2 linked regions of the Polyangium spumosum genome follow. The protein of the gene in region 2 binds, or shares a complex with, the protein of the main gene of each other region. Links are inferred from orthologs where the notes say so. Each region holds a gene or a part of one and is shown on either strand. Other genes may lie near its edges.

Evidence for each region.
Region 1: the proteins of GF068_RS22005 (region 2) and GF068_RS06685 are in contact, whole or in part, in a solved structure (PDB 8CE8), measured with the Escherichia coli proteins. The link is inferred for Polyangium spumosum from one-to-one orthologs.

Annotation. Positions count from the first base shown.
Region 1 is NZ_WJIE01000002.1:136,321-139,360, forward strand. The notes cover bases 70-2,797. They hold GF068_RS06685 (cytochrome c biogenesis protein), read right to left. Parts: upstream 1,945-2,797; coding sequence 1,195-1,944; downstream 70-1,194. Other genes in these bases: GF068_RS06675 (acyl-CoA dehydrogenase family protein), read right to left, coding at 70-771; GF068_RS43385 (hypothetical protein), read right to left, coding at 778-921; GF068_RS06680 (CcmD family protein), read right to left, coding at 923-1,189; GF068_RS06690 (serine/threonine-protein kinase), read left to right, coding at 2,097-2,797. Also shown: more of GF068_RS06675, read right to left, coding at 1-69; more of GF068_RS06690, read left to right, coding at 2,798-3,040. UniProt on the Escherichia coli protein: Required for the export of heme to the periplasm for the biogenesis of c-type cytochromes.
Region 2 is NZ_WJIE01000006.1:249,023-252,207, forward strand. What follows is about bases 185-3,057. They hold GF068_RS22005 (ATP-binding cassette domain-containing protein), read left to right. Parts: upstream 185-1,221; coding sequence 1,222-1,893; downstream 1,894-3,057. Other genes in these bases: GF068_RS46350 (serine/threonine-protein kinase), read left to right, coding at 185-1,202; GF068_RS22010 (hypothetical protein), read left to right, coding at 2,118-3,057. Also shown: more of GF068_RS46350, read left to right, coding at 1-184; more of GF068_RS22010, read left to right, coding at 3,058-3,185. UniProt on the Escherichia coli protein: Part of the ABC transporter complex CcmAB involved in the biogenesis of c-type cytochromes; once thought to export heme, this seems not to be the case, but its exact role is uncertain. Responsible for energy coupling to the transport system.

The sequences.
Region 1 (3,040 bases), on a different replicon or contig from region 2:
GCAGCGGCGCATCAGGCCCGTCGCGCCCGCGCCGATGTCGGGGCGCGTCTGGTTGAACGTCTCCATCGCGAGCTTGAAGCCCTTGCCCTCGGGCGCGAGCAGGTTCGCCTTCGGCACGACCACGTCCTCGAGGAAGACCTGCGCCGTGTCGCTCGCGCGTTGCCCGAGTTTGTCCTCCTTCTTGCCCACGCGGACGCCGGGCGTGTCGCGATCGACGATGAACGCCGCGATGCCCTTGTGCCGGAGGTCGGGGTTGGTCGTCGCGAAGATCACGTAGAACCGCGCGTAACTCGCGTTCGTGATCCAGCACTTCTGCCCGTTCAGCACGTAGTCGTCGCCGTGCTGCGCGAAGCGCGTCTTGATGCCGGCCACGTCGCTGCCCGCGTCGGGCTCGCTCGTCGCGTAACTCGCCATCACCGGCTCGCTCGTCAGCATGCCGAGGTACTTCTTCTTTTGCTCCTCGCTGCCGCCGAGCTTGATCGGCGTGAGGGCGAGGCCGTTCGCGAGCAGGCTCGTCTGGATGCCCGTGCACCCGTACGCGAGCTCCTCCGTGATGATCGCGTTCTCGAGCTCGCCCATGCCCGAGCCGCCGTACTCCGCCGGGACCGTCGGGTTGACGAGGCCGATCTCCCACGCCTCGCGGAAGACCTCCATCGGGAAGCGGGACTCGTGATCACACGCGGCCGCGATCGGGGTGATCCGCTCCTTCGTGAAGCGGCGGGCGGTCTCGATGAGACCCTTGTGCTCTTCGGACAGCGAGAAATCCACCACGGGCTCCTACTCCTTCATCCTGCGCTTGCGCTTCTCGAGCTCCGCGCGCACGGCGCGCGCGCCCATCGTGTAACCGACCACGAGCCCGAGGAGAAGCACGCTCGGGATGTAGATCACGTGCTGGGGCGTGATCTCACCGAAGTTGAACACGTCACTCGCCCCCGCTCTTCGCGCGCGCCTTCTGCAGGGCCGCCTCGAGCGTCTCGATGCGCCGATCCAGCCGGCGCTGCCGCCGGAACATCGACGCGACGAACACGAGGATCACGATCCAGATGATCGCGTACGCCTCGACGAGCAGCTTCTCGCCGCTCTGCATCTGGTTGCCGCCCTCGACCGCGCGGAAGCTCGTCGAGCGATCGTCGGCCGTCCCCTGCCCGGCCGATCCCGGCGCCTCTTGTGCTGCTTGTTCCGACGACATCCCTCTCACTCCTCGCCTACGCCGAGCTCGAGCGCCTCTTCCTCGGCCTCACCGAGCCGCGCGGACGCGAGCTCGATCCGCACGCGGGTCCAGATGAGCACCACCGCGAGCAACGTGAACGTGACGAACCCGAGCAGGAGCGCGAGCTTCATGTCCGGGTGCTTGATCCCGCCGCCGCCCGAGGTGATCACCTTCGGGTGGTTGCCGCCCCACTTCTGCACCGAGTAGTGGATGATCGGCAGGTTCGCCGCGCCGAGCACCCCGAGCGCCGCCGCGAACTTCCGCTCCGCATCCCCGTCGCCCGCGAACGCCCGCAAGACCACGTACGCGACGTAGATCAAGACCGAGAGCAGCGCCGTCGTGAGCCGCGGATCCCACGTCCAGTAGACGCCCCACGCCTTCGCGCCCCACAGCGCCCCCGTCACGAGCACGAGGATCCCCATCGCCACGGCCGTCTCCGCGCCCGCACGTGCGAACGCGTCCCACCCACGCGTGCCCTTCGCGAGGTAACCGGCCGAACCCACGAAACACGCGGCAGCCCCGACGTACATCGAGTACGCGATGGGCACGTGGAAGTAGAAAATCTTCTGCACGATGCCCATCGTCGATTCGACGGGCGCCTTGAAGAAGATCACCTGAAGGCTGATCACGAACGCGGCCGCGGTCAGGGCGAGCACCGTGTAAAACACGGCGTCGCCGCCGGAGCGCGACGTCTCGACCTTCGTTCCGGCAGCCAGTGCCTCGCTCGACGCCATGGTGAACGGCCACGGTAGTGCCAAGGACGCGGGTGTTCAAGGACCCACACCGCCGCGCCTCTTCGCCCCGTTTCCGTGCGCAGGCACCCCCTCCTGGAAAGTATCCCTCGGCGACGAGCTGATCTATCCTCGCCCTCCGAACCGCGAACCCCATGGCCCCCATTCGCCCCGAGCAAGCTCCGGCAGATGCACCGGCCGACGTCCCCGCGTTCCGTCCCGGCACCATCGTGGACGGTCGCTACCGCGTCCTCCGGCTCATCGGAGGCGGCGGCAACGGCCTCGTCCACGAGGTCGAGCACGTCCGCACCGGCCAGCGCCTGGCCCTCAAATCCCTGCTCGATCCGACCACGTACCAGCGCCTGGAGCAGGAGGCGCGCGCGACGAGCCTGCTGAAGAGCCCGCGCGCGGTGAAGATCGTCGACATGGGCATGAGCCCGTCCGAGGGCCCGTACCTCGTGATGGAGCTGCTCGCCGGCCAGAGCCTGCGCGAGCTGCTGCACGACGCCGGGCAGCTCCCGCTCGAGCTCACGGTGAACGTCGCGCTGCAGGTCGGCGAGTGCCTCGCCGAGGCACACACGCACGGCATCGTCCACCGCGACCTCAAGCCCGACAACATCCACCTCGGGCCCGGCCCGAGCCCGGGCGTCTACGACGTCAAGCTCCTCGACTTCGGCATCGTCAAGATCGCCAGCGACGCGCCCGTCCCCGGCGGCTCGCTCACGCGCACCGGCTCGACCGTCGGCACGCCGTACTACATGAGCCTCGAGCAGCTCCGGAACCCGTCCGGGGTCGACGGACGCAGCGATCTCTACTCGCTCGGCGTCGTGCTCTACGAGTGCTTGACCGGCCGCAAGCCCTACGACGCGGACACCATCGGCGACCTCGTCTTCGCCCTCTGCTCGGGCCCTCCGACGGACATCGCGCGGCTGCGCCCCGATCTGCCGCAGCCCGTCTGCAAGGCGATCATGCGCGCGCTCGCGCCCGATCGCGACGACCGGCAAGGCAGCGTGCTCGAGCTCTGCCGCGACCTCGCGCCCTTCGGCGATCGCTCCCTCTCGGCGTGGATGCACGAGCCGCCGCGCGCCTCCACGCCCGA
Region 2 (3,185 bases):
TCGACCAGCGCATCAAGCGTGACGGCGCCTTGCCCGAGCGCGACGTCGCGGACGTGATGCACCAGGTGCTCTCCGCGCTCACGGCCGCGCACGGCAAGGGCATCATCCATCGCGACCTCAAGCCGGAGAACGTTTTTCTCGTCCGCAAGCCCGGCACGCCGCCCGTGGCGAAGCTGCTCGACTTCGGCATCTCCAAGGCGATCGACGAGGACACGGCCACCGACCTCACGATGCCCGGCATCGTCATGGGCACGCCGTACTACATGGCGCCCGAGCAGGCGCGCGGCGACCGCGGGCTCGACCACCGCGTCGACCTCTGGGCCGCAGGCGTGATCCTCTACGAGGCGCTCTCGGGCCGCCGCCCGTTCGTCGCGCGAAACTACAACGCGCTGCTCGTGCAGATCCTCACCTCGAAGCACCGCTCGCTCGCCGAGGTGCGTCCGAACATCACGCGTGGGCTCGAGCGCGTCGTCGACAGGGCGCTCGCCAAGATGCGCGAGGACCGCTACCAGCACGCGGCCGAGTTCCAGGATGGACTGCGCCGCGCCCTCGAGCCCGAGCCGCCGCCGCCCTCGCGCCGCGCGCCGGTGCAGCCCGCGAAGATGTCGTTCTCCGAGGACGAGGACGACGAGACGATGGTGCTCTCGTTCTCGCGCAAGGACCTCGGCCTGCCCATCGCGCCGCCGCGCTCGTCACGCCAGGGCGCCCAGAGCTCCGCGAACGCGGGCCCGCCCTCGAGCCTCGCAGGCCCGCCGTCGACCAGGACGGCCCCGCACGGCCCCGCCGCGCCGCACCCGAGCGCGCCCTTGCCCGCGCCGCTGCCGCCGCCCTTGCCGCCGCCGTCGCACCCCGCGCAGCAGGCGTCGCAGGCCTCCGCCTCCTCGGCGGGCGCGCCGCCGCCCACCATGCCCGCGGGACAGCTCACGAGCATGGGCGTGGGCGGCGGTCGTGTCGCGTGGTTGCCCCCTCCGCCCGCGCCGCTGCCGCCTCCCTCGGCGCCGCCGCAGCCGCCGGTGAGCATCCCCGTCACCGCCGCGCCGCCCTTGCCGCCGCCGCCTCCGCGCCCCATCCCGCCGGCGCGCCCCGTGACCGACGACGACGACGAGGAGCGCACGCTCGTCGACCCGCCCTCGTTCGCCGACGACCGGCCGACGCTCGTGCGCCCGTTCCCGGCGCCGCCCGTGCCGGGCAAGGGGTCGTGAGGTACAGAGCTCCGGTCGAATGAGCCGAGCACCTCGCCTCACGCGTATCGTCGGCACGGGCCTCATCAAGGCCTACGGCCCCACCGTGGCCCTGCGCGGCGTGAACCTCACCATCGAGCTCGGCGAGCTGCTCGTCATCGAAGGCGCGAACGGCTCGGGCAAGTCGACGCTGCTCGGCATCCTCGGCACCGTCATCAAACCGACCGCGGGGCGGGTCGACTACCAGCCGCTCGGCGACGATCTGCTCGCGGTGCGGGCCGAGGTCGGGTGGGTCTCGCACGAGACGATGGCGTATCCGGACCTCTCGGGTCGGAAAAACGTGGAGCTCGCGGCGCGCCTCGTCGGGCTCGACGCGGGCGAGGCGTGGACGCGGGCGGCCTCGCGCTTCGAGCTCGGGGCGTTCGCGGAGCGGCCGGTGCGCACCTACTCGCGGGGGCAGCGGCAACGCATCGCGCTCGCGCGGGCGCTCACGCACGAGCCCTCGCTCGTCTTGCTCGACGAACCCACGACGGGCCTCGACAAGGCGGGCGTCTCGCGCCTGCTCGCGGTGGTGGACGAGGAGGTCGCGCGGGGCGCGGCCGTGGTGGTCGTCTCGCACGAGCCGGAGCTCTTCCGCGAGCGGGCCGGCGCGCGCCTCGTGCTCGACCGGGGCCGGGTGGTCTCCTCCGTGACCAGCGCCGCGCGCGCCTGACGGTTCGGGAAAAACCTCAATGGATTCGCCGCCGCGAATGCGCGGTGGCAATGAACGCGAACACGTATTCGCGCGAAAAGCGCATAACGCGCGGGTGTCCAATTTCCGTCACTGCGCTATTTTCTTTTCTTTTTGCAATGCCTTCGATAAAGATCGAACGCAGCGTGTTCGATCCTGAAAATGCATTGAACCGAGGGAGGCGGAGGGCGCGACGCTTGGGGGTCGTGGCCGCGTTTTGCCTCCTCGGGATCGGGACGGGCGCCCTCGCGCAGACGAAGACGTCGGCCCCGGGCGCGGCGGAGCCTGCCGAGATCACGGGAACGGTGCTCGCCCTCGAAGAGGAAGGCGAGGAGCTGATCCTGGACCTCGGGGCGAACCAAGGAGCGACGGAAGGCGCGACGGTCGAGATCTGGCGCCCGCTGAAGCTCAAGCACCCCGTGACCGGGAAGGTGATCTCGGACCGATTCAAGATCGGGACGCTCGAGCTCGGGCAGGTGCGCCCCTCGATGTCGATCGCCAAGGCGAGCAGCACCCTCACGCGGACCCCCGAGAAGGGCGACCTCGTGATCCTGCGCAAAAAAAACCAGCCGGCCGCGCCCGAAACCAAGAGCCCGACCGAGGAGCCGGACAAACCCGCCGGCGGGGAAACGACCGGCGGCGACCCCGAGGCGCTCGTCATCGCCACGATGTTCAGCAAGCTCGAAGGCGCCGACCTGGTGACCCGCATCAAGGCGTACGAGGATTACGTCCGGGAGAAACCAAACGGCCGGTATGCGCGGGTGCTCTACGAAGAAGCGGCCTCGCTCCGCCGGCTGCTCGAGGCCGACGGCAAACCGAGCCCAAAGAAGCCCAAAAAGGCCCAGGTCGATCGGACCGAGCCCACGCTCGTGAGCTTCTCGCGGCCGAAGGCGGCCGTCTCCGGCACGCCGCTCGCGCTCGCGGTGGAGCTCGACGACCTGGCCACGGGCGCGATCCTGCACGTGCGCTCGAAGGGGAGACCGACCTACACGCCGCTCGTCATGGCGAGCGCCGGCCCCGGCTACTGGACCGCGACCGTGCCCGGCGACCGGCTCGTGACCCCGGAGATCGAGTACTTCATCGAAGCCACGATGGAGAGCGGCGCCGCGAAGGCCGTCGTGGGCCTGCCAGGTTCGCCCGAGCGCATCCAGATCGAGAGCGCGCCCAGGATCACGCGACCTGAAAAACGTATCGCTTCAGCGATGTTGCTCACGGATTTTGCCGACTACAACGGGCTGAAGGGCGACGATCGGGTCTGGCAGACGGAGGGCACG